Regions from separate parts of the Pseudomonas zhanjiangensis genome, predicted to be linked through region 2. Evidence: predicted binding sites of a transcription regulator. Region 2 holds the regulator's gene; the other holds the start of a gene.
The links. Region 2 encodes FliA, which starts transcription of late flagellar genes. Its sites were predicted from a motif close to CTAAAGTTTNNNNNNNNNNNGCCGNTAA; they were not measured.
Positions count from the first base shown of each region.

Region 1: a site for FliA is predicted at 12,697-12,724, ahead of motA (flagellar motor stator protein MotA). Genes of this name have one in related genera too.

Region 1 covers NZ_JBFTEG010000003.1:124,118-140,835, reverse strand. Annotated here, with positions in the region: gene hflX (ribosome rescue GTPase HflX) at 1-370, opposite strand, end outside; gene hfq (RNA chaperone Hfq) at 385-645, opposite strand; gene miaA (tRNA (adenosine(37)-N6)-dimethylallyltransferase MiaA) at 747-1,721, opposite strand; gene mutL (DNA mismatch repair endonuclease MutL) at 1,759-3,636, opposite strand; gene AB5S05_RS05415 (N-acetylmuramoyl-L-alanine amidase) at 3,633-5,063, opposite strand; gene tsaE (tRNA (adenosine(37)-N6)-threonylcarbamoyltransferase complex ATPase subunit type 1 TsaE) at 5,072-5,539, opposite strand; gene AB5S05_RS05405 (NAD(P)H-hydrate dehydratase) at 5,536-7,038, opposite strand; gene queG (tRNA epoxyqueuosine(34) reductase QueG) at 7,098-8,183, shown strand; gene orn (oligoribonuclease) at 8,180-8,722, opposite strand; gene AB5S05_RS05390 (class I SAM-dependent methyltransferase) at 8,780-9,580, opposite strand; gene rsgA (small ribosomal subunit biogenesis GTPase RsgA) at 9,689-10,720, shown strand; gene motB (flagellar motor protein MotB) at 10,765-11,787, opposite strand; gene motA (flagellar motor stator protein MotA) at 11,793-12,641, opposite strand; gene AB5S05_RS05370 (HDOD domain-containing protein) at 12,755-14,281, shown strand; gene AB5S05_RS05365 (rhodanese-like domain-containing protein) at 14,328-15,143, shown strand; gene asd (archaetidylserine decarboxylase) at 15,165-16,028, shown strand; gene AB5S05_RS05355 (cyclic-di-GMP receptor FimW-related protein) at 16,223-16,718, shown strand, end outside.
Region 2 covers NZ_JBFTEG010000010.1:28,353-43,005, forward strand. Annotated here, with positions in the region: gene AB5S05_RS13295 (DUF2802 domain-containing protein) at 1-353, opposite strand, end outside; gene AB5S05_RS13300 (chemotaxis protein CheW) at 357-836, opposite strand; gene AB5S05_RS13305 (CheW domain-containing protein) at 940-1,737, opposite strand; gene AB5S05_RS13310 (ParA family protein) at 1,825-2,613, opposite strand; gene motD (flagellar motor protein MotD) at 2,665-3,534, opposite strand; gene AB5S05_RS13320 (flagellar motor protein) at 3,551-4,291, opposite strand; gene AB5S05_RS13325 (protein-glutamate methylesterase/protein-glutamine glutaminase) at 4,317-5,435, opposite strand; gene AB5S05_RS13330 (chemotaxis protein CheA) at 5,479-7,656, opposite strand; gene AB5S05_RS13335 (protein phosphatase CheZ) at 7,667-8,455, opposite strand; gene AB5S05_RS13340 (chemotaxis response regulator CheY) at 8,475-8,849, opposite strand; gene fliA (RNA polymerase sigma factor FliA) at 8,942-9,688, opposite strand; gene fleN (flagellar synthesis regulator FleN) at 9,685-10,515, opposite strand; gene flhF (flagellar biosynthesis GTPase FlhF) at 10,631-11,932, opposite strand; gene flhA (flagellar biosynthesis protein FlhA) at 11,948-14,095, opposite strand; gene flhB (flagellar biosynthesis protein FlhB) at 14,196-14,653, opposite strand, start outside.

The DNA.
Region 1 (16,718 bases), on a different contig from region 2:
GCAGCTTGCCCTCGTGGGTGCGGGCGCGCTGCGCGAAAATATCCAGGATTAAGCCGGTGCGATCGAGCACCCGGCACTCGAAGACACGCTCCAGGTTGCGCTCCTGGCTAGGCGTGAGGACGTGGTTGAAGATCACCAGGTCGGCCTCGACGGCCTTGACCCGGTCGCGCAATTCCTCGACCTTGCCGCTGCCAATCAGATACTTGGCAGTCAGTCGGGCGCTAGGCACATTGAGGAAGTCCACCGCATCGGCGCCGGCCGAAAGGGCCAGCTCCTGAAACTCCTGCGGGTCCTCGCGCGCCTCGGAATCTTGGCCGTCCAGATGAACCAGAATGGCCCGCTCTCCACCCTCATGGCGCTCGAAGAACAATGCGACCTCCTAAATCAGGCGTTACCTGGCTCGACCTCGGCCTGCTCGCCTTCGGAAGCGCTCGGCAGGCGCACCGGACGGCTCGGCACCACAGTGGAAATGGCGTGTTTGTAGACCATCTGGCTGACAGTGTTTTTCAGCAAAATCACGAACTGGTCGAAGGACTCGATCTGGCCCTGCAGCTTGATGCCATTGACCAGATAAATGGAAACCGGGACGCGTTCCTTACGCAAGGTGTTCAGGTAAGGGTCTTGTAGCGAATGCCCTTTTGACATGTGCCGCACTCCTATGAAAATCAATAAGTAATAGTTTTAGTAAGCCAACAAACAGTTTGAAGCCGCTTCACCCCCAAGGATAGACGGCCAACGGCAGTGTCTCAGTCCAATATGGAGACCGATGCCAGGTATTTCAAGGCGCGCGGCAGATTGTCGCGCTCCAGGCTGTCCAGCCACTGCAGACCGGTCCAGCTGCGCAACCAGGTGAACTGTCGCTTGGCCAGTTGCCGCGTGGCAATGATGCCGCGCTCGCGCATCTGCGCCTCGCTCAGATCGCCCTCGAGATAATCCCACACCTGACGATATCCCACCGCCCGTATAGACGGCAGCCCTGCATGCAAGTCACTTCTCTGGCGCAGGCCTTCGACCTCTTCGACGAAGCCCTGTTCCAGCATCGACTGAAATCGTTGTGCGATTCGCTGATGCAACACCTGACGCTGCGCCGGCGCTATGGCCAAGTGGGCGACAGTATAGGGGAATTGCCCCTGCGCCGAGCCATTCCATTCGAGACGTTGCGCTGCCTGACGCCGACGATGCTCGGACATGCTCGAGCCGCTGACCCGAAAAACCTCCAGCGCCCGAACCAGGCGCTGCGGATCATTGGGATGAATGCGCGCTGCCGACTCGGGATCCACCGCCGCCAGCTCCCGATGCAACGCCGGCCAGCCCTCGAGCCGGCCTCGCGCCTCCAGTTCGGCCCGCAGCCGTGGGTCGGCGCTCGGCATGTCGGCCAGCCCCTCGAGTAACGTTTTGTAATACAACATGGTGCCGCCAACCAGCAGCGGAATGCGCCCGCGTCCGCTGATCTCGGCCATGGCCGCCAGGGCATCGGCACGAAACTCGGCGGCCGAGTAGCTTTCGGCCGGGTCGCGGATATCGATCAGGCGATGGGGAAACTCGGCGAGCGTGGCCGGATCGGGCTTGGCGGTACCGATATCCATGCCACGATAGACCAGCGCCGAGTCGACACTGATCAGCTCGCAGGGCAGCACCCTGGCCAACTCCAGGGCCAGGTCGGTCTTGCCCGCGGCCGTCGGCCCCATCAGGAAAATTGCCGGCGGCAGGCGCTCAGACATGCATACAGGTCTCTAAAAAGGGCTGGCAACCGCTCGACTAGCGACCGCGCAGAAACAGCTTGTCCAAATCATCCATACCCAACTGCGTCCAGGTCGGCCGGCCGTGGTTGCACTGGCCGCTGCGCTCGGTGTGCTCCATATCGCGCAACAAGGCATTCATCTCCGGCAGGCTCAGGCGGCGGTTGGCGCGCACCGCACCATGGCAGGCCATGGTCCCGAGCATCTCATTGAGATGCGCCTGGATGCGGTCACTGGTGCCATATTCGAGCAGATCGGCGAGCACGTCCTGGACCAGCCGGGTCGCCTCGGCCTGCTTGAGCAACGCCGGAATCTGGCGGATCGCCAGACTCTCGGGCCCCAGGCGCTGCAACTCGAAGCCCAGGCGCTGAAACCAGCCGGCATGCTCCTCGGCGCAATCGGCCTCACGCTGACTGACGGCGATGGATTCGGGCACCAGCAAGGGCTGACCGCGCAAGCCCTCGCTGGCCATGGCCACCTTGAGACGCTCGTAGGTAATCCGCTCATGGGCCGCGTGCATATCCACCACGACCAGGCCCTGCACGTTCTCCGCCAGGATATAGATGCCCTTGAGCTGGGCAATGGCGTAGCCGAGGGGCGGCACGTCGCCCTGCGCCTCGGGCAGCCCAGGCGGCACTGCTGCCGCCTGTAGCGGTGCGAAGAACTCGCGGTAGGCGCCCTGCGCCTCGGCCGCCGGCATTGCCGGCTCCGGCCGCGGCCCCTGATAACCGGCCCCCGGGGAACGCCAGAGCGACTCGCCCTGCGGACGCTCGAGCCCCCCGGCCGCCAGGCCCATCTCAGCTTGCGGACCGAATTCGCCGGCTGCCTGACCGCTGGGCCGGACCATGCCCGCCACGGCAGCCGGCGCCGCCAGCTGATCCTCCGGCCTGACTTCGCCCAGCGCCCGGTGCAGGGTGCCGTAGAGGAAGTCATGAACCATGCGCCCGTCGCGAAAGCGCACCTCGTGCTTGGTCGGGTGCACGTTGACGTCCACCACCGACGGGTCGATCTCGAGAAACAGCACGAAGGTCGGATGGCGCCCGTTGAACAGCACGTCGCGGTAGGCCTGGCGCACCGCATGGGCCACCAGCTTGTCGCGCACCATCCGCCCATTGACGTAGAAATACTGCAGGTCCGCCTGACTGCGCGAGAAGGTCGGCAGGCCGACCCAGCCCCACAGGTGCAGGCCATTGCGCTCGATCTCGATCGGCAACGCCTGCTCGAGAAACGCCGGACCGCACACCGAGGCGACGCGCCGGGCGCGACTGACATCGTCGCGCGCCTCGTGCAACGAGAGGATGGTCTTGGCGTTGTGGCGCAGGTGAAAGGCCACGTCGAAACGGGCCAAGGCCAGGCGCTTGATGACTTCCTGCAGGTGATCGAACTCGGTCTTCTCGGCCTTGAGGAACTTGCGCCGTGCCGGGGTGTTGAAGAACAGGTCGCGCACCTCCACCGAGGTACCGACCGGATGCGCCGCCGGCTGCACCCGCGGCTGCATCTCGCGACCTTCGGTCTCCACCTGCCAGGCCTGCTCGGCATCGGCGGTGCGCGACGTCAGGGTCAGGCGGGCGACCGAACTGATCGAGGCCAGGGCCTCGCCGCGAAAGCCCAGGCTTATCACCTGCTCGAGGTCTTCGAGCTCGCGAATCTTGCTGGTGGCATGCCGCGCCAGCGCCAGTGGCAGGTCATCCGGCGGTATGCCGCTGCCGTCATCGCGCACCCGCAGCAACTTGACCCCACCCTGCTCGACATCCACCTCGATGCGTCGAGCCCCGGAATCCAGGCTGTTTTCCAGCAGCTCCTTGATCACCGAGGCCGGCCGCTCGACGACCTCGCCGGCGGCGATCTGGTTGGCCAGGCGCGGGCTGAGCAGCTGAATACGCGACGCGCCGCTCATGGCTGCACCGCCAGCGCCGTCGTCGGAATCTGCAGCGTCTGACCGACCTGGATCAGGTCCGAACGCAGTGCATTGGCACTGCGCAGCGCGCTCAGGGCGACCTGGTAGCGCTGGGCAATCAAGGCCAGGCTCTCGCCGGAGCTGACCACATGCTCACGCGGCCCCAGGGCCAGCTTGCCGTTGTCACGCAGCCAGGCCAGGTAGGAACCCGGCGGCGGGTTCTGCTGGAAGAACTGCTTGACCCCGGTGACGATCGAGCGCGACAAGGCCTGCTGATGGCTGGCACTGGCCAGCTTGCGCGCCTCGTTGGGATTGGAGATGAAGCCGGTCTCGACCAGGATCGAGGGGATGTCCGGCGACTTGAGCACCATGAAGCCGGCCTGCTCGACCCGGCGCTTGTGCAACGGGGTGATCCGGCCCATGTGGCTCAGCACCTTCTGCCCGACATTCAGACTGGAGGACAAGGAGGCGGTCATCGACAGGTCCAGCAGCACGCCGGCCAGCATGCGGTCCTTGTCGTCCAGGCTGACGTTGCCGGCACCACCGATCAGGTCCGACTGGTTCTCCGCGTCGGCCAGCCAGCGTGCGGTTTCCGAGGTTGCGCCACGATCCGACAGGGCATACACGGACGCACCGAACGCGGCCGAACGCGGCGCCGCATCGGCGTGAATCGAGACGAACAGATCGGCGCCCTTCTTGCGGGCGATCTCGGTACGCTTGCGCAGCGGAATGAAATAGTCGCCGGTGCGCACCAGTTCGGCGCGAAAGCCCTTCTCGGCATTGATCTGCCGCTGCAGCTCCTTGGCGATTGCCAGGGTCACATGTTTCTCGAACTGGCCCTTGACCGGCGACAGCGCCCCCGGGTCCTCACCACCATGACCGGCATCGACAGCCACCACGATATCGCGCTTGCCGCCAGCCACGGGGGTCAGCTTGGGCGGCGTCTGCGGCGCGGCTGCAGGCGCTTGCGGCGCGGTGGCGACCGGTGCAGCGGGGGCGATGGCCGGCGCGCCCGGGTCCTGATCGAACAGGTCGACCACCAGGCGATGGCCATACTGCTGATTGGGCGCCAGGGTGAAGCTCTTCGGCGTGACCGGCGCCGACAGATCGATCACCACGCGCAGGTCCTCGGGCGCGCGCTGCGCCGAGCGCACCCCGGTGATCGGCGTATTGCTCAGGGCCAGTTGGTCGAACTGGGTGGCCAGCTTGGCCCCACTGACGTCGATGACGATGCGGTCGGGCGCGCTGAGGGTAAACACGCTGTGCTGCACCGGACCGGACAGGTCGAAGACCAGCCGGGTGTTATCCGGCGCGCGCCACAGACGCACGCTGCGCACATCGGACGCGGCAAGAACCTCGGCGGCCATCACCGCCAACACCACTCCAAACGCGATGAAACGCGCGCCTATGCGCATAGCCAACCCCATTGTTCTGATCATGTGCCGGCGGCCAATGCGGCACACCAGGCTTCGCCACGCGCGCTCTGCGCCTGCAGGCGCAACGAACGGCCGGCCGCTTGTGGAGTAATGGTAATGTCCAGGTCGGCCTTTGGCAAAACGCCCGCCCCGCGCTGGGGCCACTCCACCAGACACAGGGCATCGCCTTCGAAGTAGTCGCGGATGCCGAGAAACTCCAGCTCCTCCGGATCGACCAGGCGATAAAGGTCGAAATGAAAGGCGCGCGCGGCATCGAGCTCATAGGGCTCGACCAGGGTGAAGGTCGGGCTTTTCACCGCGCCCAGATGGCCCAGGCCGCGGATGATGCCGCGCGCCAGGGTGGTCTTGCCGGCCCCCAGGTCGCCATGCAGGTAGATCACCCCAAGACCCGCGCTCGCCGCCGCGATTCGCGCCCCCAATTCCCCCATCGCCTGCTCGTCGGCCACATACAGCTGTAATTCGGTCAAACGCTCTGCTCCTGCAATAACTGACGAATGGCGACGCACAGATCGCTGGCCGCCAGCCCACGGCCTTGCCCGGCCAGGCGCTCCCCGGCGCAGGCATGCAACCACACCGCCAGGGCGGCCGCCTGCAATGGCTCCAAACCCTGGGCCAGCAGCGCACCGATCAAACCGGCCAGCACATCGCCGAGGCCGGCACCGGCCATCACCGGATCGCCATGATCGCACAGCAGTAGCCGACCCTCGGGGGCGGCGACCAGGGTACCCGCACCCTTCAGCACGCAGACCGCCTGGTAGCGCTTTGCCAGGGCCCGCGCCGCACCCGGACGGTCGGCCTGCACCGCGGCCGTGTCCAGGCCGAGCAAGCGCGCGGCCTCCCCCGGATGCGGGGTGATCACCGCCCCGCTCGGCAGCTCCGCCAGATCCGCCGCCAACAGGTTCAAGGCATCGGCATCCCACACCTGGGGCGCACCAGTGGCCGCCGCACCGACCGCAGCAGCCGACAACAGGCTGCGGCCCCAGGCGCCCTGACCTAGCCCCGGCCCGACCACCCAGACGCTGGCGGCGGCGCCGAGCGCCAGCAGCTGATTGGCCGAGGCCACCGCGCTGCTCATTACCTCTGGCAGGCGCGCCTGGGCCGCCGCCAGGTGCTCGCCGCGGGTGGCCAGCGATACCATGCCGGCGCCGCTGCGCAAGGCACTCTGCGCGGCGAGCAGGGCAGCGCCGGCATAGCCACGGTCGCCCCCGACCACCAGCACATGCCCCAGCTGTCCCTTGTGCACGGTTCGTTGCCGCGCCGCCAGGCGCGGCAGGTTAGCCTGCGCCAGGCGCTCGGCGGCGCAGGCCTGTTCGGCCACCAATGCCGGATCGGCCTGCAGCGCATCGAACTGCAACTCGCCCACCCAGTCCGGAGCCGCGCCGGTCAGCAGGCCGAGCTTCAGGCCGATCAGGGTCACCGTCAGCTGCGCGCGCACCGCCACGCCCAGCACCTGGCCGGTGTCGGCGCACAGCCCGGAAGGAATATCCACCGCCACTACCGGCAGACCACTGGCGTTGATCAGACGGATCGCCTGGACATAGGGCTCGCGAACCGCACCGCTGAGACCGGTACCGAGCAAGGCATCGACCAGCACGCCCTGCAGCCCCGCGCACTCGCTCCAGGCCTCGACCTGCACCCCGGCGGCCAACGCCTCGTCACGTGCCGACGCGGCGTCGTCCTGCAGCTGCGCCAGGTCGCCCACCGCCACCACCCGCCCCCGCCAGCCGGCGCGCTGCGCCAGGGCCGCAACCAAGTAGCCGTCACCGGCATTGTTGCCACGCCCGGCCAGCACCGTGACCGCCCCGGCATCCGGCCAGCGCCGGCGCAAGGCGCGCCAGATGGCGTGGGCGGCGCGGCTCATCAGCTCGAAGCCGGGCGTGCCGGCGGCGATCAGCCGGCCGTCGAGTTCGCGCACCTGGGCGGCGCTGTACAGTTCGAGGGGAAGGTTGTCTGGCGAATGGGGCATGCGTCGGCTCCGATGTCTGGCAGAATTATACCCACCTCCACCCAGGTTTCTCCTCCAGCATGCCTGTTTCCCCCGCCGATCTCGCCAGCCTCGCCCAATCGATCAAGATCTGGGGCCGCGAGCTGGGCTTTCAGCAGGTCGGTATCGCCGGCCTGGATCTGGCCGAGCACGAGGCGCACCTGCAGCGCTGGCTGGCGGCCGGCTATCAGGGCGAGATGGACTACATGGCCGCCCATGGCAGCAAACGCTCACACCCCGACCAGCTGGTGCCCGGCACCCTGCGGGTGGTGTCGCTGCGCATGGACTACCTGCCGGGCGACACGCGCATGGCCGAACGCCTGGGCGAGCCGGAAAAGGCCTATGTGTCGCGCTACGCCCTGGGCCGCGATTACCATAAGCTGATCCGCAAGCGCCTGCAGCAGCTGGCCGAGCGCATCCAGCAGGCCATCGGTCCATTTGGCTACCGCGCCTTCGTCGACAGCGCTCCGGTGCTGGAGAAAGCCATCGCCGAGCAGGCCGGACTCGGCTGGATCGGCAAGAACACCCTGGTCCTCAACCGCAAGGCCGGCAGCTATTTCTTCCTCGGCGAGCTGTTCGTCGACATCCCCCTGCCGCTCGATGCGCCTCACGCCAGCGAGCACTGCGGGCGCTGCACGGCCTGCCTGGACATCTGCCCGACCGCCGCCTTCGTCGCGCCTTACGTGCTGGATGCGCGGCGCTGTATCTCCTACCTGACTATCGAGCTGAAGGGCCCGATTCCACAGGAGTTGCGTGCCCCGATCGGCAACCGGGTGTTCGGCTGCGACGATTGCCAGATGGTCTGCCCGTGGAACCGCTTCGCCCGCCCCACCGAGCAAGGCGACTTCCAGCCGCGCCACGGCCTGGAAAATGCCGAGCTGGCCGCCCTGTTCCGCTGGAGCGAGGAAGAGTTCCTCAGCCGCACCGAGGGCTCGCCGCTGCGCCGGGCAGGCTACGAGCGCTGGCTGCGCAACCTGGCGGTGGGCCTGGGCAATGCGCCCTCGAGCATCGCGGTACTGCAGGCGCTCCAGGCGCGCCGCGAGCACCCCTCGGCACTGGTGCGCGAACACGTCGAATGGGCACTCGCGCAACACGCCGCGCGTGGCGCCGCACCGAGCGCCGGTTAGACCTTGAGGAAGTGCTCGCGGTAGTAGCGCAGTTCGCCGATGGACTCGCGGATGTCGTCCAGCGCCAGGTGGCTGGCCTTCTTCTGGAAGCCGTCCTTGAGCTGCGGCGCCCAACGCTCGGCGAGTATCTTCAGGGTCGAGACGTCCAGGTAGCGGTAATGGAAATAGGCCTCGAGGGCCGGCATATAGCGGTAGAGAAAGCGCCGATCCTGACCGATGCTGTTGCCACAGATCGGCGACTTGCCCTTGGGCACCCACTGCTCGAGAAAGGCAAGCGTCATGGCCTCGGCCTGCGCGGTGTCTATCTTGCTGTCACGCACACGCTGGGTCAGGCCACTCTCGCCATGGGTGCGGGTGCACCACTCGTCCATGCCGGCGAGCAGCTCATCGCTCTGGTGCACGGCAATCACCGGCCCCTCGGCCAGCACGTTCAGCTGGCTGTCGGTGATGACGGTGGCCATTTCGATGATGACGTCCTTTTCCGGATCCAGACCGGTCATTTCCAGGTCGATCCAGATCAAGTTCTGTGGGTTCTGCATGGTGCGCTCCTCGGCTAGAACCGGCAGTTTAACGAAAATCATCGGCCGGCGATGCGCCTACGACTTGCCTGGCAGACGCCACAACAGCAGGCGCGAGCGGCGCCAGTCATGCAGCTCGATCGCCTCGTCGGCGGCCACCCCTGGCACCTCGAAGCTGTTGCTGACCAGCCAGGCACCACCGGCCATCTGCGCGCAGGCCTTGTTCCAGAGTGCGGCCATGGGGGCCGGCGAAAGAAAACAATAGGCCACGTCGAACTCGGCCAGGTCGGTGCGCCAGAGGCTCTGGTAGCGAATCTGGCAGTTGCCCTGGCCCAGACAACGCAACCAGGCGACGAGGAACGACAGGGGCGCGGTCTCCACCCCGACGAACTGGGCCCGGGGAAACTGCCGGGCCAGCGCCAGCAGGGTGCCGGCCGGCCCGCAGCCCAGGTCGACGAAGCGAAATGCCGGCGCCCGCCGAGCCAGCAGCTCGACGAGGCGACGGCGACAGCGAACCCCGCTGAGGTAGAGCGGCACCCGCTCGCCGACGCTGTTCCAGTTGAGCAGCGCCAGCAGCACAAAGGCGGCAAGGAACACCCAGGAGGGCAGCGGCGCGCCGGCGAAGACCAGCAAGGCCGGCACGAAGGCCAGGTTCAACCACCACCAGCTGCGCGACAAGCCGAGCCAGCGGCCGAAACTGGCGGCCAGCAACCCCTGCACCAGGCCCGCCGCCAACCAGGTCGGGCGCCAGGCCGAGAACTGCGCGAGCAGCACCACCAGTGCCGCGAGCAGCAAGGTCGCGGCCAGCTGCGCCAACAGGGCCAGCAACGCCGGATAGCGGCCGCCCAGCCGTCGAATCAACCGCACCTGCTCCATCATCACGCCTCTCCACCTGCCCGGCGACTCGCCATACGCCAGCGCTAGTCTAACTGCGGCGCGTGCTAGACTCGCGACCGGTTTTCACTGCTATTCAACCTCGGAACCCTCATGGCCAAACGCCAACTCAACCGCCGGCAAAGCTGGCGAATCGACAAGATCCAGGGCGAGCGCGCCGCCCGCGCCGCCAAGCGCGAATCCCAGGCCGTGCAGACCCTGGAAGGCGGCGACCTCGGCGCGGAGCAAGTCGGCCTGGTGATCGCCCACTTCGGCGTCCAGGTCGAGGTGGAAGCCCAGGAGGGCGAACTGACCGGCCAGGTGTTCCGTTGCCACCTGCGCGCCAACCTGCCGACCCTGGTCACCGGCGATCGGGTGGTCTGGCGCCCGGGCAACCAAGGCATCGGCGTGATAGTCGCGCAACTGCCGCGTACCACCGAGCTGTGCAGGCCCGACAACCGCGGCCAGCTCAAGCCGGTCGCCGCCAACGTCGATCTGATCGTGATCGTCTTTGCCCCACTGCCCGAACCCCATGCCAACCTGATCGACCGCTACCTGGTCGCCGCCGAACACGCCGGCATCCGCCCGCTGTTGCTGCTGAACAAGGCCGACCTGATCGACGAACAGAACGCCGTGGCGCTGAATGCCCTGCTCGCGGTGTATCGCCAGCTGGGCTACCCGCTGCTGGAGGTCTCGGCCCACCAGGGCGACGGCATGGACCAGCTCAAGCAGCAGCTCGATGGTCATGTCAGCGTATTCGTCGGCCAGTCCGGAGTCGGCAAGTCGTCGCTGGTCAACAGCCTGCTGCCCGGCATCGACACCCGGGTCGGCGCGCTCTCGGAGCTGACCGGCAAGGGCACCCACACCACCACCACCGCGCGCCTGTTCCACTTCCCCGGCGGTGGTGAACTGATCGACTCTCCCGGCATCCGCGAGTTCGGCCTGGTGCATGTCAGCCGCGACGACGTCGAGGCGGGCTTCATCGAGTTCCACGAGCTGCTCGGTCACTGCCGCTTCCGCGACTGCAAGCACGACCGCGAACCGGGCTGCGCCCTGCTCAAGGCCCTCGAGGAGGGGCGCATTCAGCCGCAGCGCATGGCCAGCTACCGGCACATCATCGCCAGCCTGCCCGAAGACGACTACTAAAGCGCAGGCCGCACTCGACCGCGGCCCCTGCGTGTCGGCTCCGCCTATTCCCCCGCCGGATCGAGCAGCAACTGTCCCTGATCGAAGATATTCAGGCGCTCGCGCACCTCGGTCGACGGCAAGGGGGCGGCCGCAGGCTCGACTGGCGATGCGGTGGGGGCGGCCTGATCAGGCGGCGCCGCGGGCGACGAATCGCCGCTGCCATCCTGCTCGCCCTCGATGGCCCGCTGGGCCTTCTTGGTCAGTACCACGATGTCGATGCGCCGGTTGACCGGATTGAGCGGATCGTCACGATCGAACAGGGCCGAGGACGCGTAGCCGACCACCCGCGCGACCTGCGCCTCATCGTAGCCGCCGGCGATCAGGGCGCGGCGAGCCGCATTGGCCCGGTTGGCGGAGAGTTCCCAGTTGCCGTATTCGCCGTCACCGGCAAAGGGTTTGGCATCGGTATGGCCACTGATGCTGATCTTGTTCGGCACCGCCTTGATGGTGTCGGCCAGGGCCAGCAGGATGTCCTCGAAATACGGCTGCAGACGCGCGCTGCCGCTGGCAAACATCGGCCGGTTCTCGGCATCCATGATCTGGATGCGCAGGCCGTCCTGGGTGATCTCGAAGAGGATCTGGTCCTTGAAACGCTGCAGCTGCGGGTTTTCCTCGACCTTGTTCTGCAGCTCCTGCAACAGCAGCTCGAGGCGTTCGCGCTCGACCTCTTCGGCAATACCTTCGGCCTGATCGGGGGCAACCTGGCCTGGCTCGATCTCGCGCTGCTCGCCCTCGGTCTGGTCGTCGACCGGCTGGTTGAGGGTGCGGTCCGGTGCCGGCGTCGGCGAGCCGCCCAGGTCGATCACGAAGGGGCTGGCGCTTTCGGAGAAACCGATGGGGTCCTTGAAGTACCCGGAGATCAGCTTCTTCTGCTCGGGCGTGGCCACCGACATCAGCCACATCACCAGGAAGAAGGCCATCATGGCCGTGGCGAAGTCGGCGAAGGCGATTTTCCAGGCGCCACCATGGTGGCCGCCCGCCGTCTTCTTGACCCGCTTGACGATAATCGGCTGGTTATTTTCCATAGCGCTTAGCCACGCATGGCCTGCTCAAGTTCGCTGAAGCTCGGCCGGTGGGCGGGGTACAGCGTCTTGCGCGCGAACTCCACCGCCAGCGACGGCGGCATTCCGGAGGCCGAAGACACCAGACCGGCCTTGATCGCCTCGTAGACGTTCACCTCCTCCTTGGCGTCGTGCTCCAGGGCACCGGACAGCGGCCCGAAGAAGCCATAGGAGGCGAGGATCCCGAGGAAGGTGCCGACCAGCGCGGTCCCGACCTTTTCGCCGATCTCGGCGTTATCGGCTTCGGCGAGAACCGACATGGTGATCACGATCCCCAGCACCGCCGCGACGATACCCATGGCCGGCATGCCATCGGCGACCTTGGCCACGGCGTGGGCCGGATGCTCCAGTTCCTCCTTGAGGCTGGCGATCTCCATGTCGAACAATCCTTCCAGCTCATGGGGGGCCATGTTGCCCGAGGACATGATGCGCAGGTAGTCGCAGATGAAGGCGGTCATCCGCTCGTCCTTGAGAATGCCCGGGTACTTGCTGAATATCGGGCTGGCCGCCGGCTCCTCGATATCGGCCTCGATCGCCATCATGCCCTCGCGCCGGCTCTTGTTGAGGATCTCGTAGATCAGCTTGAGCACGTCCAGGTAGTAGGCGTGACTGAAGCGCGAGCTGAACATCTTCAGCGACTTCTTGAATACCTGCATGAACATGCTGCCGGGGTTGGCCTGGAGAAAGGCGCCCAGCGCCGCGCCGCCGATGATCATGACTTCGAAAGGATGGACGAGCGCCATGAAATGCCCGCCCGAGAGGATGAATCCGCCGAACACGCTGGCGAACACGACGATGATGCCGATGATTTTTGCCATAAAAAGAAACTTGCGAGGCCTGTAGTAGAGGGTTTTTGCAAATCAACCCTTCTATGTATCGGAAGTAATGCGCGAGACTATAGCCAGTTAAGGCTAAAAGCCAGCGTGGCTAAATGCACAGATCGCCGTCCCCTTCCCTACCGCGTACCCTCGACAATTGGCTCGAGCGGCTGGACAAACAAGCGCTGCCGATACCGCTCGCCAGCCACCAGAGCGTGAGCCGCGCGCTGAACGACAGCCGCCGTTCGCTGCGCGAAATTGCCGACCTGATGCAAGGCAGCCCGGCCCTGGCGCTGAGCGTACTGCGCGAAGCCAATCGGCATGCCGGCAGCTTCAGCGAACCGGCGGAGAGCCTGGAGAGCGCGCTGGGGCGCCTGGGCTTGCAGCGCACCGCCGAGCTGCTGAAACGCCAGCCGGCCTGCGCCGCCGAGGACATCCCCCTGCCGCTGCGGCAGCTGCAGCTGATCAGTCAGCACGCCACGCAGCAGGCCAATGGCCTGTTCGCCGGGCGCCTGGCGCGACTCTGGCAGGAGATCCACTGGGGCAGCCTGCTGTTCCTCGCGCCGGTCTGGACGCTGCTGGCGGCGCAGCCCGAGCTGTTCGACGCCTGGGAGCAACGCGTACTGACCCGGGGCGAGCCGGCCGCCAGGGTCGAGCAACAGCTGCTCGGCGTGCCCCTGCTCGAGCTCTGCCTGGCCCTGGCCGAACGCTGGCGTCTGCCCGACTGGATAATCCAGGGCTACCGCCTGCTCTGCGAAGACCGCCGGCAACTGGTCAAGGCCCTGCATATCGCCCGCGACAACCAGCACCCCCTGCATCAACAGCAACTGCTCGACGCCGACAGCGCGTTGCGCCGCTGGCTGACCCGACCCGCCAACAGCATCCTGCTGGCCAACGGCCTGGCACTCTCTGCCCATGTCGCCTGGAGCGAATCCCACAGCCTGCGCTGGCAGCGCCTGACCGGCCTGTACCTGCACCTGTCACTTGACGAGGTGCAGCAGCAGGTCCACCAGCACGCCGTGCAGAGCGCCCGCCAGCACGCCAGCGGCGACCTCTGGCACCCTGCGCAGGCGCTACTCTGGCCCTGGAGCGCCCGGCGCCTGCGCGCCATGCCGCCCCCAGCCAAGCCCCCCGCGCCCGCAGCGGATGCCTGGCGCGAGCACTGCGCGCGCCTGCTCGCCCAGCCCAGCGCGTTCAACAATGTCGCCCAATTGACCGGATGCGCCAGCCTGGCCCTGCAGGCCGCCGGCCTGCAACGCGTGCTGCTGTTGCTCGCCGACCGCAGCCACAGCCGCCTGCAGGCCCAGCAGCAACTGGGCCTGCCAGCCGCGGCGGGCAGTCTGAAGCTCGATCCGCAGCACAGCCAGGTACTTCGCCGCCTGCTCCAGGCGCCTGCGCAGCTGCGCCTGACGCCGGCCAACATCGCGCAGTTCTCCGCGCTGCTGCCCGGCTCGCTGAAGGCGCTGTTCCCCAGCGAGCACCTGCTGCTCCGCTCGCTGGCCAACCAGGGCCGGGTCGTGATGATTCTGGTCGCCGACCAGGCCGGCAGCGCCATCGACGATACCGCCCTGCGCGCCTTCACCAAGACCGCGCAATGCATCGAGCGCGCCCTGACCAGCTTCGGCAAACGCGAGCGCTAGGCTTTCCGCTACAATCGCCCTTTTTCTTCCACCCACGAGGCCTCGCATGACAGCCTTCGCCGACCTGCCGCTGGTGATCGAACCGGCGGACCTGGCCAGTCGCCTGACGGCCCCCGAGCTGATCCTGGTCGACCTGACCAGCGCGCCGCGCTATGCCGCCGGACACATACCCGGCGCCCGCTTCGTCGACCCCAAGCGCACCCAGCTGGGCCAGCCGCCAGCCCCGGGCCTGCTGCCGGAGCGCCACGAACTGGAACGGCTGTTCGCCGAACTGGGGCATCGTCCCGATGCCGTCTACGTGGTCTACGACGATGAAGGCGGCGGCTGGGCCGGGCGCTTCATCTGGCTGCTGGATGTGATCGGCCATCATCGCTATCACTACCTCAATGGCGGCTTGCAGGCCTGGCTGGCCGAGCAGCGACCACTGAGCAGCGAATCGCCGGCTCCGGCAAGCGCCAGCCTGAGCCTGACCCTGGACGATGCCCCGACGGCCACTCGCCACTACCTGCAGGGCCGGCTCGGCGCCGCCGACCTGGCCATCTGGGATGCCCGCTCGCCCGCCGAGTACTGCGGCGAGAAAGCCTTCGCGGCCAGGGCCGGACACATCCCCGGGGCGATCAATTTCGAGTGGACCGCCGGCATGGATCAATCGCGGGCCCTGCGCATTCGCCAGGACCTGGCCACGCAGCTGGCCGCCCTGGGCATCACCCCGGACAAGGAAGTCATCACCCACTGCCAGACGCACCACCGCTCGGGCTTCACCTACCTGGCGGCCAAGGCCCTCGGCTACCCGCGAGTCAAGGCCTATGCCGGCTCCTGGGGTGAATGGGGCAACCTCCCCGACACGCCGGTCGAGCGCTGATCCATCCCTTAAGGAAACCCGATGAAACAACGTCTGTTTATCCTCAGCCAGTACCTTCTGCCCCATCACCTGCTGTCGCGCCTGATCGGCTTCGCCGCCGAATGCCGTATCGACGCCTTCAAGAACCGCCTGATCAGCTGGTTCATCAAGCGCTATGGCGTCGACATGAGCGAAGCCCAGGTCGAGACCCCCAGCGCCTTCGAGCACTTCAATGCATTCTTCACCCGCGCCCTGAAGGACGGCGCGCGGCCGCTGGACTCGACGCCCGGCGCGATCCTCTGCCCGGCCGACGGCACGGTCAGCCAGCTGGGAACCATCGAGCATGGCCGGGTATTCCAGGCCAAGGGCCACAGTTTCAGCGTGGTCGAACTGCTTGGCGGCGACAGTGAGCGCGCCGCGCCGTTCATGGGCGGCGAGTTCGCCACCATCTACCTGTCGCCCAAGGACTATCATCGCGTGCACATGCCCCTGGCCGGCACGCTCAGGGAAATGGTCTACGTGCCGGGGCGACTGTTCTCGGTCAACCAGACCACCGCCGAAAACGTTCCCGAGCTGTTTGCCCGCAACGAGCGCGCGGTCTGCCTGTTCGACACCGAGCGCGGGCCGATGGCCGTGGTGCTGGTGGGCGCCATGATCGTCGCCTCGATCGAAACCGTCTGGGCCGGGTTGGTCACCCCACCCAAACGCGTCCTGAAGACCTTCCGCTACGATGAGGCGGCACGCGCGCCCATCACCCTGGACACCGGCGCCGAGATGGGACGCTTCAAGCTGGGCTCGACCGCGATCGTGCTGTTCGGCCCGAACCAGGTGCAGTGGGCCGAGGGGCTTGCGGCAAACGGCTCGGTGCGCATGGGCCAATGCCTGGGCAACGGCCTGAGCAGCTGAGCCGACGGCAGCCGCAGGGGCGCGGGTGATGAACCAGCGCCGCTGCCAGGCTCGCGCGCGAAAGCGACACAGGGTCACAGTACGGCCCGCCCGGGCCTGGCGATGGCTGCGGCGCCGCGTAGATGCTGCTAGAGTCTGCAACATATTCCCAGAAGCACCCGCCCTGCCTGTTGGTGTCGGAGCCTCCGAACTAGATGGATAAACACAGCCCGCACCTGTTACTCCGCGTTCCCACGCCGAACCAGCAAAGCCTGAAGTTCTGCCCTGCCAATCCGCGCGACCTCAAGCGCTGGATCGCCGGGTTGCCCAAAGCCAATATTGGCGAGACCGCACGCCAGCTCTACCAGGCACTGGTCGAACTCAATCAGCTGGTGACCCCCGCGGAAAACCGCCTGCAGATGCTGGAGCTGCTGCGCCCGGAGGTGTACTTCGTCTGCAGGCACCTGGAGCGCCACTTCCTCAATCAAGCCATCGTCCTCGATGAGCGACCGCGCAAGGTCGCCAACCTGTGCCAGGCCCTGCAGAATCACCTGGCCATCGGCTACAAGCTGATAGTCGCCAACATAGCCAGCCAGCCGCAGCGCGAGCGCAACCAGTTGCTGCTGGTCGCCCTGCAGCGCGCCACCCACAGCCTGTGCGCCCCGCTGATACGCGCCAGCCAGCTGTATTGCCCAGTACCCGAGGGGCTGT
Region 2 (14,653 bases):
GCCTTGCTCAGGCCGCAGGACTGGGTCAGGTCATCGACGCTGGCCCCCAACCCCACCAGGCGCGCCGCCTGGGTAAAGGACAGGCTGCTGGGGTCGCGCTGCTCGATCTGGCTCAGCTTGTCCGGGAGCGGCGCGACGACGCGACGCAACTCCTGCAGCTCTTCGCCCATGCGCACGCTACCGGCCAGGTAGGTATCCAGGCGCCTGCCCAGCTCCTTGATCCGCTGGTCGCGCGCCGCGTCGCGCTCGGCCTGCAGCAGCTGCGCCTGGCGCTGCTGCATGGCCAGCCACACGCAGGTGCCGACCAGCCCCAGGCAGATCAGCGCGAGCAGGACCAGCGCGACCTCGAGCATGGCTTAGATGCTCTCCAGCTCGGACCACTCTTCTTCGCTCATCATCTTGTCCAACTCGACCAGAATCAGCAGCTCGCCATTCTTGTTGCACACGCCCTGGATAAACTTGGCCGACTCGTCGTTGCCGACGTTTGGCGCGGTCTCCACCTCGGACTGACGCAGATAGACGACCTCGGCCACGCTGTCGACCATGATCCCGACCACCTGCTTGTCGGCCTCGATGATCACGATGCGGGTGTTGTCCGTGACCGGCGCCGAATCCAGGCCGAAGCGCTGACGGGTATCGATGACCGTGACCACGTTGCCACGCAGGTTGATGATGCCCAGCACGTAGCTCGGCGCCCCCGGCACCGGCGCAATCTCGGAGTGACGCAACACTTCCTGCACCTGCATCACATTGATGCCATAGGTTTCGTTATCCAGGCGAAAGGTCACCCATTGCAGGATTGGGTCTTCAGCACCCTGTGCAGAACTCTTCTTCATGTCCTAGCCTCGTCTTGAGCCGCTCGCGGCGGCAGGCGCGGTTGACCCGCGGTCGTTACTGTAATCGTGCTGCGGGGCCACGCACAGCCCCGCCCCCATGTATTCAGCGCAGCTGACCATTGACCATGCGTTTGGCCGCGCCACTGGCAATCAGCTCGGCCAGCGCCGCCACATCGACCAGCGCGCACATGTGCTCGATCACCGTACCGGCCAACCAAGGCCGCTGGGCACGCTGGCTTCGCCACTTGATTTCGTCCGGCTGCAGGCGAATCGAACGGCTGACCTGATGCACCGCCAGCCCCCACTCATAGCCCTGCACGGAGATCACATACTGCAGGCCCTCGCGAAAGTCGTCGCGATAGCGATCGGGCATGACCCAGCGCGCGGTATCCAGAACTTTGAGGTTGCCGGCCTGGCTCGGCAGTATGCCGAGAAACCAGTCCGGCTGGCCAAACAAAGGGGTCAACTCCTGCCCGGCCAGCGGGTAGATCGAGCCCAGGCAAACCAGCGGCACCGCCAGGGTCAGGCCGGCGACATCGAACAGCAGGCACTCGAAGGATTCCTGGGCCCACTCCGGCCGGCCATCCAGCTGCAAAGCGGGCCGGGATTCGGCGGCGACCGGTTCGACCAGCGCAACCGTCTCGACGAGCGGCTCCTCGGCTACCGGCGCGACCACCACGGCCGGCCGCGGCGACTCGACGCTCGGTACCGCCAGCGGCACAACCTGGACGGCAGGCAGCAGCCGCCCCGAGTCGCGGGCCTGCTCTTCACGCACCGCGGCCTCGAACTCATCCGCGCTGACCGTCTCGGCCAGTTCGACGGCAGCCTCCTGCAGCAGACCGTCCAGATAAGACTGCAGGGCCAACTGGGGACGACTGGCGATGGCGGCGGGACGACTCATAGACACAACCCAAAAAAAGAATCTGTATAGCCTATCGGCCGCAGCGGCGACAGACTTGAGCAGCTAGACGCAAACAGATGGCTCACCTCAGGCCACCTGAGCCGCCGGCTGCAGTGAAATCAGGTGCTTGAGCAGGGCCCGGTAGGCGATCACCCCACGGCTGCCGGCATCGAACTGCGAGGGTGTCACGCCCGCCCGACTGGCATCGCGCAGGCGCGTATCGATTGGGATATAAGCCGGCCAGAGTTGCTCTGGATAAGCATTGCGCAACAGCCGCAGGGTGCTCAGCGAAGCCTGGGTGCGCCGATCGAACAGCGTCGGCACTATGGTGTAGGGCAACGCCTGCTTGCGTGAGCGATTGATCATCGCCAGGGTACTGACCATGCGCTCCAGGCCCTTGACCGCGAGAAACTCGGTCTGCACCGGGATCACCAGCTGCTGGCTGGCCGCCAGGGCATTGACCATGAGCACGCCCAGCAACGGCGGGCTGTCGATCAGGGCATAGTCGAAGTCTTGCCACAACTGCGCCAGGCTCTTGGCGATCACCAGGCCCAAGCCGCTCTGCCCCGGGGACTGCCGCTCAAGCGTCGCCAGCGCGGTACTCGAGGGCAGCAGGCTGATGCGCTCGTGACTGGTCGGCAGCAACAACTGCCCGGGCAGCCCCTGGGGTACCCCGCCCTGATGCAGAAACAAGTCGAACGAACTGTGCTCCAGCGCATCCGGGTCATGGCCGAAATAGCTGGTCATCGATCCGTGGGGATCGAGGTCGACCACTACCACTCGCTTGCCGGCATCGGCCAGCAGGCCGGCCAGGGAGATGGTGGTGGTGGTCTTGCCGACTCCACCTTTTTGATTGGCTACTGCCCAGACTCTCATGTTCTTCATCCTCCCGGCACGACACAGGTCCTACCGAGAACAGGCGCCGCCCTAGAGGGCCGGCGACGGGAGATTGACGGCACCCGCTTGCGGGGCCTGTGCAGCAGGCGCCGCTGCAGGTTGCGTGCCAGCGCGCCGCAGGGCGCTGTCGGGCGTGGCTTTGGCGCTGCCGACGCCGCTGACACTGCGGCGCACATCGAGGTTACGCGAGACCACCAGCACCACTCTTCGGTTGCGCGCCCGCCCCTCGGCGGTGGCGTTGTCCGCCACCGGCTGGAACTCACCATAGCCCACCGAGGCCATGCGTCCGGGATTGACGCCGTCCATGGCCAGCATACGCACGATGCTCGCCGCCCGCGCGGTGGACAGCTCCCAGTTGGTCGGAAACTGCGCCGTCTGAATGGGCTGGTTGTCGGTAAAGCCCTCTACATGGACCGGGTTGTCATAGGGCGCCAGGATCTTGGCGATTTTCTCGATCAGGTCGAAGGCGGCATTGTTTGGCAGGGCGTCGCCACTGGAAAACAGCAGGCTGGAACTGAGCTCGATTTCGATCCACAGCTCATTGCCGCGGACCTTGAGCTGATCCGCCTCGATCAGGTCGCCGAACGCCTCACGCACGGTATTGGCGATGCTCTGCAAGGAGTCGGCACTCGTCTGCAGACTCTGCTCATCGACCATCGAACGGTCCGGCTCGCTGGTCCGCGGCCGCTCTTCGCCGACGGGAATCGGCTTGATCGAGCGATCCGGCTGATTGAACACGCCGGTCAGGGTATCCGAGAGAATCTTGTACTTGCCCTCGTTGATCGAGGAAATCGAGTACATTACCACGAAAAAAGCGAACAGCAAGGTGATGAAATCCGCATAGGAAACCAGCCAGCGCTCATGGTTCTCATGCTCTTCATGGTTACGCCGCCGTGCCATTGCTCACCGCCCCTGGTCAGTCCATGAAGCCTTGCAGCTTCATTTCGATGGATCGCGGGTTCTCGCCCTCGGCGATGGACAGGATGCCCTCGAGGAGCATCTCGCGGTAGCGCGACTGGCGCACCGCAATCGCCTTGAGCTTGTTGCCCATCGGCAGCAACAGCAGGTTGGCAAAGCCCACACCGTAGATGGTGGCGACGAAGGCCACGGCGATGCCGCTGCCGAGCTTGCTCGGGTCGGCGAGGTTGCCCATCACATGGATCAAGCCCATCACCGCACCGATGATGCCGATGGTCGGCGCATAGCCGCCCATGCTCTCGAATACCTTGGCGGCCTGAATGTCACGGCCTTCCTGGGTGTAGAGGTCGACCTCGAGAATGCTGCGAATGGCCTCGGGCTCGGCACCGTCGACCAGTAGCTGCAGCCCCTTGCGCGCGAAGGGATCGGTCTCCGCATCCGCCACCGCCTCCAGGCCGAGCAGGCCCTCCTTGCGTGCGGTCAGGCTCCAGCCGACCACATGGTTGATACCACCCACCAGGTCGACGCGCGGCGGCAGCAGAATCCAGCGCAGGATCACCAGGGCACGCTTGAACACAGTGACCGGAGCCTGCAGGAAGGCGGCCCCCAGGGTACCGCCCACCACGATCAGCGCGGCCGGCCCATTGAGCAGGGCCGAGATATGCCCGCCCTCCAGGTAGTTGCCACCCAGAATGGCGACGAATGCCAGGATGACCCCGATTAGGCTCAGTACATCCATGCAGACCCACTCCCTGCAGGACGCATTACACGCAGGCCTCGGCCAGGTGCCGACCTATCTCGTCGAGGCTGTACACCGCGTCCACCAGATTGGCCTTGACCACGGCCATGGGCATGCCGTAGATCACGCAACTGGCCTCATCCTGGGCCCACACCTGGCTACCCCCCTCCTTGAGCAGGCGAGCGCCTTCGCGTCCATCGGCGCCCATGCCGGTCAGCACCACAGCCAGCACCTTGTCGCGATAGGACTTGGCCGCCGAACCGAAGGTGATGTCGACACAGGGCTTGTAATTGAGGCGCTCATCGCCCGGCAGGATGCGGATCGCACCACGGCCGTCGACCATCATCTGCTTGCCGCCCGGCGCCAGCAGCGCCAGCCCCGGGCGTAGCAGGTCGCCGTCCTCGGCCTCCTTGACGCTGATCCGGCACAACTTGTCCAGACGCTCGGCGAAGGCCTTGGTAAAGGCGGCAGGCATATGCTGGATCAACACGATAGGCGCGGGAAAGTTGGCGGGCAGCTGGGTCAGCACGCGCTGCAGCGCCACCGGGCCGCCGGTCGAGGTGCCGATGGCCACCAGCCGGTAGGCTTTGCGCTTGACCGCGGCGCCACCAGCCGGCGCAGAACTCGGCGCCGGCGCGGACACGCTGGCACTCGGGCGAGCGAGGCTAGGGACCGCCGCCGGCTTTCCCGGCGGGCTGGCGCTCGCCACAGGTGCGGCGGCCGCCAGCGAGCCCAGACCGCGCCTGTTGCTGCGGGCGATGCTGTGCACCTTCTCGCACAACAGCTGCTTGACCTTCTCCGGATTGCGCGAGATGTCCTCGAAATTCTTCGGCAGGAAGTCGACTGCCCCCGCGTCGAGGGCATCGAGAGTCACGCGCGCGCCCTCGTGGGTCAGCGACGAGAACATCAACACCGGGGTCGGGCAACGCTGCATGATGTTACGCACGGCCGTGATGCCATCCATCATCGGCATCTCGTAGTCCATGGTGATCACATCCGGCTTCAGCGCCAGCGCCTGATCGATTGCCTCGCGCCCATTGGTCGCGGTGCCGACCACCTGGATATTCGAGTCGGCAGACAGAATTTCCGACACGCGCCGGCGGAAAAAGCCGGAGTCGTCCACGACCAACACCTTAACAACCATACACACTCCCAAACGGCCCGGCCGCAGCCGGCACCGCAAACAATCAGATGCGCCGCGCGTAGCGCTTGAGCATGCTCGGCACATCGAGAATCAGGGCGATACGCCCATCGCCGGTGATGGTGGCGCCAGACATTCCCGGCGTGCCCTGCAGCATCTTGCCCAGCGGCTTGATAACCACCTCTTCCTGGCCGACCAACTGATCGACGACGAAGCCGATGCGCTGGTTGCCCACAGTCAGAATCACCACATGCCCCTCGCCCTGCTCTTCATGAACGGCGCTGCTGATCAGCCAGCGCTTGAGATAGAACAGCGGCAGGGCCTTGTCGCGCACTATCACCACCTCCTGCCCGTCGACCACGTTGGTGCGCGACAGGTCGAGGTGGAAGATCTCGTTGACGTTGACCAGCGGGAAGGCGAACGCCTGGTTGGCCAGCATCACCATCAGGGTCGGCATGATCGCCAGGGTCAGCGGCACCTTGATCACGATCTTCGAGCCCTGGCCCTTAACCGAAAACACGTTGACCGTGCCATTGAGCTGGGAAATCTTGGTCTTCACCACATCCATGCCAACTCCGCGGCCGGACACGTCGGAGATCTCGGTCTTGGTCGAGAAGCCGGGCGCGAAGATCAGGTTGTAGCACTCGAACTCGTTCAGGCGGTCGGCCGCGTCCTTGTCCAGCAGGCCCTTCTCCACCGCCTTGGCGCGCAATACATCGGCGTCCATGCCCTTGCCGTCGTCGGAGATCGACAGCAGGATGTGGTCGCCCTCCTGCTCGGCCGACAGCACCACCTTGCCGCCACGCGACTTGCCGCTGGCCTCGCGCTCCTCGGGGGTTTCGATGCCATGGTCGACGGCGTTGCGCACCAGGTGCACCAGGGGATCGGCCAGCGCCTCGACCAGGTTCTTGTCGAGATCGGTCTCCTCGCCCACCAGCTCCAGGTTGATCTCTTTCTTCAGGTTGCGCGCCAGGTCGCGAACCAGCCGCGGGAAACGCCCGAAGACCTTCTTGATCGGCTGCATGCGGGTCTTCATCACGGCCGTCTGCAGGTCGGCGGTGACCACATCGAGGTTGGACACGGCCTTGGCCATGGCCTCGTCGCCACTGTTCGAGCCCAGGCGCACCAAGCGGTTACGCACCAGCACCAGCTCGCCGACCATGTTCATGATCTCGTCCAGGCGCGCGGTGTCGACCCGCACCGTGGTCTCCGCTTCGCTGGCCGGCGGAGTTTTCTCCGCGGCGGGCGATGCCTTGGCCGGCTCGGCCTTGGCGGCCGGCGTGGCGGCGGCTTTCGCCGGAGCAGGCGCGGCCGCAGGCTTGGCTACCGGCGTGGCCGCCGCGACGGCGTTGGCCGGCGCTGCAGGCTCGCTGAACTTGCCCTTGCCATGCAGCTGGTCGAGCAACGCCTCGAATTCGTCGTCGCTGATCTCGTCGCCAGCAGCGCTCGCCGCGGCGGCTTGCTGGGCGGGCGCAGGCACCGGTGCGGAAACCTCGACAGGCGGGCTGAACTGCCCCTTGCCATGCAGCTGATCGAGCAAGGCCTCGAATTCGTCGTCGGTGATTTCATCGCCAGCGGCGGGCGCGGCAGCGCTCAGCTCGACCTGGGCGCTGACCACCTTGGGCGCCTGGCCCTTGCCATGCAGCTGATCGAGCAGCGACTCGAATTCATCGTCGGTAATGTCGTCGCTGGCGCCCGCGGCATCGGCCACGGTCGCCACCGGTGCGTCGAGCGCGTCGAGCAACTGCTCGAACTCACTGTCGGTGATGTCGCCGGACGCCGGCGCCTGGACCTCGACCGCGGCGACAGTCGGCGCCGCCTCGGTTGCCTGCCCGGCGGGCTCGGCCAGACGCGCCAGGGCCGCCAGCAGCTCGGGAGTGGCCGCCGTCGGCTCGACGCGCTCACGCACCTCGCCGAACATGCCATTGACCGCATCGAGCGCCTCGAGCACCACGTCCATCAACTCCGAGTCGACGCGCCGCTCACCCTTGCGCAGGATGTCGAAGACGTTCTCGGCAATATGACAGCACTCCACCAACTCATTGAGCTGAAGAAATCCCGCCCCGCCCTTGACGGTGTGAAAACCACGGAAAATCGCATTGAGCAGGTTCATATCGTCCGGCCGGCTTTCAAGCTCAACCAACTGCTCGGACAATTGCTCAAGAATTTCGCCGGCCTCTACCAGGAAATCCTGGAGGATCTCTTCATCGGCGCCGAAGCTCATAGACGTGCTCCTAAAATCCTAGGCTGGATAGCAGATCGTCGACATCATCCTGACTGGATGCGACGTCATCACGCTTATCGGCATGAATCTGCGGACCTTCACCGTGGGAAGGTTCTTTTTGTTGTTTTTGTTCGGCGCGCAATTGTTCGTGATCGTGCTCGATGCCGGCGAAACGGTCCACCTGGCTGGCCATCAGCACCAGCTTGAGCAGATTGCTCTCCACCTCGGTGACCAGTTGCGTGACCCGTTTGATCACCTGGCCGGTCAGGTCCTGGTAATCCTGGGCGAGCAGAATATCGTTGAGATGGCCGGACAGCTTGGCGCTGTCGCGCTCGCTCCGGGCGAGGAACAATTCGATCCGCTTGGCCAGCTCGCGAAAGCCATCTGCGCCTATCTCGCGACGCATGAAACGCGCCCACTCGGCGCTCAGGCTCTGCGCCTCGCTGGCCAGGTCGTTGACCAGCGGGGCACTCTCTTCGACCAGGTCCATGGTGCGATTGGCCGCATTCTCGGTCATCGTCACCACGTAGTTCAGACGCTCGGTCGCATCGGCGATCTGCGACACTTCCTTGGCGTGGGGTACCCGCGGGTCGAGCTGGAAGTTGACGATGGCGTTGTGCAACTCCCGCGTCAATTTGCCGACTTCGTGGTACAGGCCACGGTCGCGCAATTTATTGAGATCGTTGATCAGTTGGACCGCTTCACCGAACTTGCCGTTTTCCAGGCTGTCGACCAGTTGGCGAGCATTGAGTTTCAGGGTCGACTCAAGGTCGTCCCTTTGCGAATCATCGTGTTCCATAGCGCCCTCGCGGCAGACATCAGCCGTTGACCCGCTCAAAGATCTTCTCGATCTTTTCTTTCAGCACCTGGGCTGTGAACGGTTTGACTACATAACCATTCACCCCGGCCTGAGCGGCCTCGATGATCTGATCCCGCTTGGCTTCGGCAGTGACCATCAATACCGGTAGATGCTTGAGGCGCTCATCGGCACGTACGGCACGCAACAGGTCGATACCGGTCATACCGGGCATGTTCCAGTCGGTCACCAGAAAGTCGAAGCTGCCACTCTGCAGCATCGGCAACGCGGTGACACCATCGTCGGCTTCTGCGGTATTGGTGAAACCCAAGTCACGCAAGAGATTCTTGATGATCCGTCGCATCGTTGAAAAATCATCAACGATGAGGATTTTCATATTTTTGTCCAAGTCGACCTCCGTACAGTCCCAAACGCACCCAGTTCCTGGGTACGCCCTTAATCGTGAAACCGGCCTGCTAATCCAACTGTCTAGCGCGCGCGCCACTCGCTCAGCCGCGCCCGCAGACGCGCCGCGCACTGACTATGCAACTGGCTGACACGCGACTCACTCACACCCAGGACTTCGCCAATTTCCTTGAGATTCAGCTCTTCATCGTAATACAGCGATAACACCAGGCGCTCACGCTCGGGCAAGTTGGCGATGGCGTCGGCCAGCGCGCCTTGGAAGCGTTCGTCTTCCAGGTCTCGCGAGGGTTCTGAATGCGTGGAGCTGGCGTCTTCATGCAGGCCACCATGCTCGCCGTCCTGCAACAGGTCGTCGAAGCTGAACAGGCGGCTGCCCAAAGTGTCGCCAAGAATGCCGTAGTAATCCTCCAGACTCAATTGGAGTTCGGCCGCAACCTCGTGATCTTTAGCGTCACGCCCGGTTCTGGACTCAATTACCCGAATGGCGTCACTGACCATGCGGCTGTTTCGATGCACCGAACGCGGCGCCCAGTCACCTTTACGCACCTCATCGAGCATCGAACCGCGAATGCGAATACCGGCAAAGGTTTCGAAGCTTGCCCCCTTGCTCACGTCATACTTCTTCGCGGCTTCGAGCAGGCCGATCATCCCGGATTGAATCAGGTCATCGACCTGCACGCTGGCCGGCAAGCGCCCCAGCAGGTGATAGGCGATACGCTTGACCAGGGGCGCATAGCGCTCGATCAGCTGGTATTGGGAGTCTTGTGCCTGCGCCTTGCTGTACATACGGAGTCCAGGGGCTGCTGTCATACGGCGGCGTCCGCGGCTGGCTGATGAACCAGACGCTCGACGAAGAATTCCAGGTGGCCACGGGGGTTGGCCGGTAACGGCCAGGCGTCGACCTTCTGCGCGATCGCCTTGAATGCCAGGGCGCACTTGGACCGGGGAAACGCCTCATAGACCGCACGCTGCTTCTGCACGGCCTTGCGCACCGACTCGTCATAAGGCACCGCGCCTACGTACTGCAGCGCCACGTCGAGGAAACGGTCGGTCACCTTGGTCAGCTTAGCAAACAGATTGCGGCCTTCCTGCGGGCTATGGGCCATGTTCGCCAGGACGCGGAAGCGGTTCATGCCGAAGTCGCGATTGAGCAACTTGATCAGCGCGTAGGCATCGGTGATCGAGGTCGGTTCGTCGCACACCACCACCAGCACTTCCTGGGCGGCACGGACGAAACTGACCACCGAGTCGCCGATGCCGGCCGCGGTATCGACGATCAGCACATCGAGGTTATCGCTGATCTCGCTGAACGCCTGGATCAGGCCGGCGTGCTGCATCGGCGTCAGCTGGACCATGCTCTGGGTGCCCGAGGCGGCCGGCACGATACGCACGCCGCCCGGCCCCTGCAGCAGCACGTCACGCAGGTCGCATTCGCCGCTGATAACATCGGCCAGCGTGCGCTTGGCCGTCAGCCCCAGCAGCACATCGATGTTGGCCAGCCCGAGGTCGGCATCCATCAACATCACCCGCCGCCCGAGGTCGGCCAGCGCCAACGCCAGATTCACCGAGACATTGGTCTTGCCGACGCCGCCCTTGCCGCCGGTCACCGCAATCACCTGTACGGGATGCATACCCATGTTATCTACACACCTTGTCTGACGTTAGACTGGAACCCTGAGGCTGGTTGCGCCGGGCCGATATTCGCCCTGCCAAGCACTGCCCCACGTCGCAATACCACTGCCGCAGCAGCCATTAGCCGGCGCGTCGCGCCGGATGTTGATAGAGACCGGCGAACATCTCAACCATGGCCTCTTCACTCGGGTCCTCGGCGCTCTGCAAACCGACCGCACGACTGACCAACTGGTGGCTACGCGGCACCTGCAGGTCGTCGGGAATCCGCGGCCCATCGGTGAGATAGGCTACCGGCAGACGCTGGCCAATAGCCAGACCTAAAACCTCGCCGAGGCTGGTCGCCTCGTCCAACTTGCTGAGGATGCAGCCGGAGAGCCCACAGCGCTTGTAGCTATGATACGCCGCCTTGAGCACCTGGCTCTGGCTGGTAGCGGCCAATACCAGGTAGTTGCGAGCCTTGATGCCGCGACTGGCCAGCGCCTCGAGCTGCATGCGCAGCGCCGGATCACTGGCCGGCAGGCCGGCGGTGTCGATCAGCACCACCCGCTTGCGTGCCAGCGGCGCCAGGGCCTGGGTCAGCGACTCGCCCGGATCGACCGCAGTGACCGAGACATTGAGGATGCGGCCCAGGGTCTTCAGTTGTTCCTGGGCGCCGATGCGGTAGCTGTCCATGCTCACCAGGGCGATGTTCTGCGCGCCGTACTTGAGCACGTAGCGCGCCGCCAGCTTGGCCAGGGTGGTTGTCTTGCCCATGCCAGCCGGGCCGACCAGGGCGATCACCCCGCCCTCTTCCAGCGGTTCCTGCTTGGGCGTCTGAATAGCGTGGGCCAGATGGGCCAGGAGCATGCGCCAGGCCTGACGCGGTTCGGCGACATTGGCCACCCGCTCGAGCAGGACCCGCGACAGCTCGCCCGGCAGACCCATGCGCTGCAGGCGACGCCACAGATTGGCCTGCTTGGGACGGCGGTCCTGCATCTGCCCCCAGGCGATCGAGCCCAACTGCACTTCGATCAGTTCACGCAGGCCGTTCAGCTCGAAACGCATGGCCTCCAGTGCGCGCTGATCACCGGCCACGACCGGCTGTACCGGCGCCGCCAGCGGGGTGACACTCGGCTTATCGGCGGGCACCTCGGGCATCCCGCCAAAAAGCTGGCGATCCTTGCCGGCATCGGCCTGGCCGCGGGTGGCCAGCTCCGCCTGGGCCGAGGCGATCCGCGACTGGGTCTTGCGCAGCTCGGCCTCCAGCGCCGGGTTTGCCTGGCGAGCAGGTGCGGCAGGAATCTGGTAGTCCAGCGCCGCGGTCAGCTCGACACCGCCGGCAACCCGACGATTGCCGATGATCGAGGCATCCGCGCCCAGCTCATCGCGAACCAGCTTCATGGCTTGACGCATATCGGCGGCGAAAAAGCGTTTGACCTGCATGGCCTGTGACCTCGGTTAGTTCTGCCCCACCGTCGCGACGATGGTGACCTGCTTGTTATCCGGAATTTCCTGGTAAGCCAGCACGTGCATACTCGGCACCGCCAGCCGCGCGAACCGCGAGAGCATCGCCCGGACCGGACCGGCCACCAGCAGAATCACCGGCTTGCCGAGCATTTCCTGGCGCTGCGCCGCTTCCACCAGGGAACGCTGCAGCTTCTCGGCCATGCCCGGCTCCAGGAGGATGCCATCCTCGGAGCCCTGACCGGCCTTCTGTAGACTGTTTAGCAATATCTGTTCCAACCTTGGCTCCAAGGTGATCACAGGCAGCTCCGGCTCTAGTCCCACGATGCTTTGCACGATGGCGCGGGCCAAGGCGACCCGCACCGCCGCCACCATCGCGGCGGGATCTTGACTCTTGGCCGCGGCATTGGCCATGGCCTCGGCGATGGTACGAATGTCGCGTACCGGCACCTGCTCCTGCAGCAACGCCTGCAGCACCTTGAGCAGGGTCGACAGCGACACCAGCCCCGGTACCAATTCCTCGGCCAGCTTGGGCGAGCTCTTGGCCAGCAACTGCATCAGCTGCTGGACCTCCTCGTGGCCGAGCAGCTCATGGGCGTGCTTGTGCAGCACCTGATTGAGGTGGGTGGCAACCACGGTACTGGCATCGACCACCGTATAGCCCAGCGATTGCGCCTGGTCGCGCTGGCTCGGATCTATCCACACCGCCTCCAGGCCAAACGCCGGATCCTTGGCGGCCACGCCATTGAGGGTGCCGAACACCTGACCCGGGTTGATCGCCAGCTCGCGGTCAGGGAAGACCTCGGCTTCAGCCACGCTGACCCCCATCAGGGTCAGCCGGTAGGCGTTGGGCTGCAGGTCGAGGTTGTCGCGGATATGCACCGAGGGCATCAGGAAGCCCATTTCCTGGGACAGCTTCTTGCGCACCCCCTTGATCCGTGCCAGCAGCTGCCCACCCTGATTGCGGTCGACCAGCGGAATCAGCCGGTAGCCCACCTCCAGGCCGACCATGTCGACCGGGGTGACGTCATCCCAGCCGAGCTCCTTGACCTCCTGGGCCTTCTGCGCCGGCAACAGCTCCTGCTGGCGCTGGACCTCCCTGACCTCCTCGGCCTTGACCTGGCGCTGCTTGTTGGCGATCCAGTAGGCGGCGCCGGCGGCCACCAGGCCGAGGCTGATGAAGGAGAAGTGCGGCATGCCGGGCACCAGGCCCATGGCGATCATAATCGCCGCCGCGACCGCCAGGGCACGCGGCGAGGCGAACATCTGGCGGTTGACCTGGGCGCCCATGTCTTCGGAACTGGAGACCCGGGTTACCATGATCGCCGCGGCCGTGGACAGCAACAGCGAGGGAATCTGCGCGACCAGGCCGTCACCGATGGTCAGCAGGGTGTAGACCTTGCCGGCATCGACGACGCTCAGGCTGTGCTGGAACACGCCGATGGCGATGCCGCCGATCAGGTTGATGAACAGGATCAGCAGGCCGGCGATGGCGTCGCCACGGACGAACTTGCTGGCACCGTCCATCGAGCCATAGAAGTCGGCCTCCTGGGACACCTCGGAACGGCGCCGCTTGGCCTCGGCCTGGTCGATCAGGCCGGCGTTGAGGTCAGCATCGATGGCCATCTGCTTGCCCGGCATGGCATCCAGGGTGAAGCGCGCGCTGACCTCGGAGATCCGCCCGGCGCCCTTGGTCACCACCACGAAGTTGATGATCATGAGGATGGCGAACACCACGATACCGACCACATAGTTGCCGCCGATTACCACCTCGCCGAAGGCCTGGATCACCTTGCCCGCGGCATCGCCGCCATCGTGGCCATGCAGCAGCACCACCCGGGTCGAGGCGACGTTGAGCGCCAGGCGCAACAGGGTCGCCGCCAGCAGGATGGTCGGGAACACCGCGAAGTCCAGCGGGCGCAGGGCATAGATCGCCACCAGCAACACCACGATCGACAGGGCGATGCTGAAGGTGAACAGCACGTCGAGGAGAAAGGCCGGTATCGGCAGCATGACCATGCCGAGCATGACCAGCAGCAACAGGGGGATGCCCAGATTGCCATCGCGCAACCCGGACAGGTTGCTGCGCACATTACCGATCAATTGTGAGCGATCTACTGCCACGTCCCTACCCCAAGCCATTCAATCTTTTGACGCCAGCGCGCCCTTGGCGGGGGGTATCGCAAGAAGCATTCCAACTCTGGGCAAGCCGGCCTAACCATCCCTGGTCGTGGCCCTGTCCCTACTCGTCGCGACGCAGATCCGGCGGGATCGGCAGGTCCGGCAACGGCCCGGGGCGCTTGCCCTTGCCGGCCTGGTACTGACGGATCTGATAGACGTAAGCCAGGACCTGGGCCACGGCCAGGTACAGCCCGGCAGGGATTTCCTGGTCAAGGTCGGTGGAATAGAACACCGCCCGCGCCAATGCCGGCGACTCGAGCAGCATGACACTGTGCTCCTGGGCGATCTCGCGGATCTTCAGCGCGGTAAAGTCGCCACCCTTGGCCAACAGCACCGGCGCGCTACCCTTGGCCGGGTCGTACTTCAAGGCCACCGCAAAGTGGGTCGGGTTGGTGATCACCACATCGGCTTCGGGCACGGCCTGCATCATCCGGCGCTCGGCCATCTCGCGCTGCAACTGGCGGATACGCGACTTGACCTCGGGCTTGCCCTCGCTGTCCTTGTACTCGTCGCGCACCT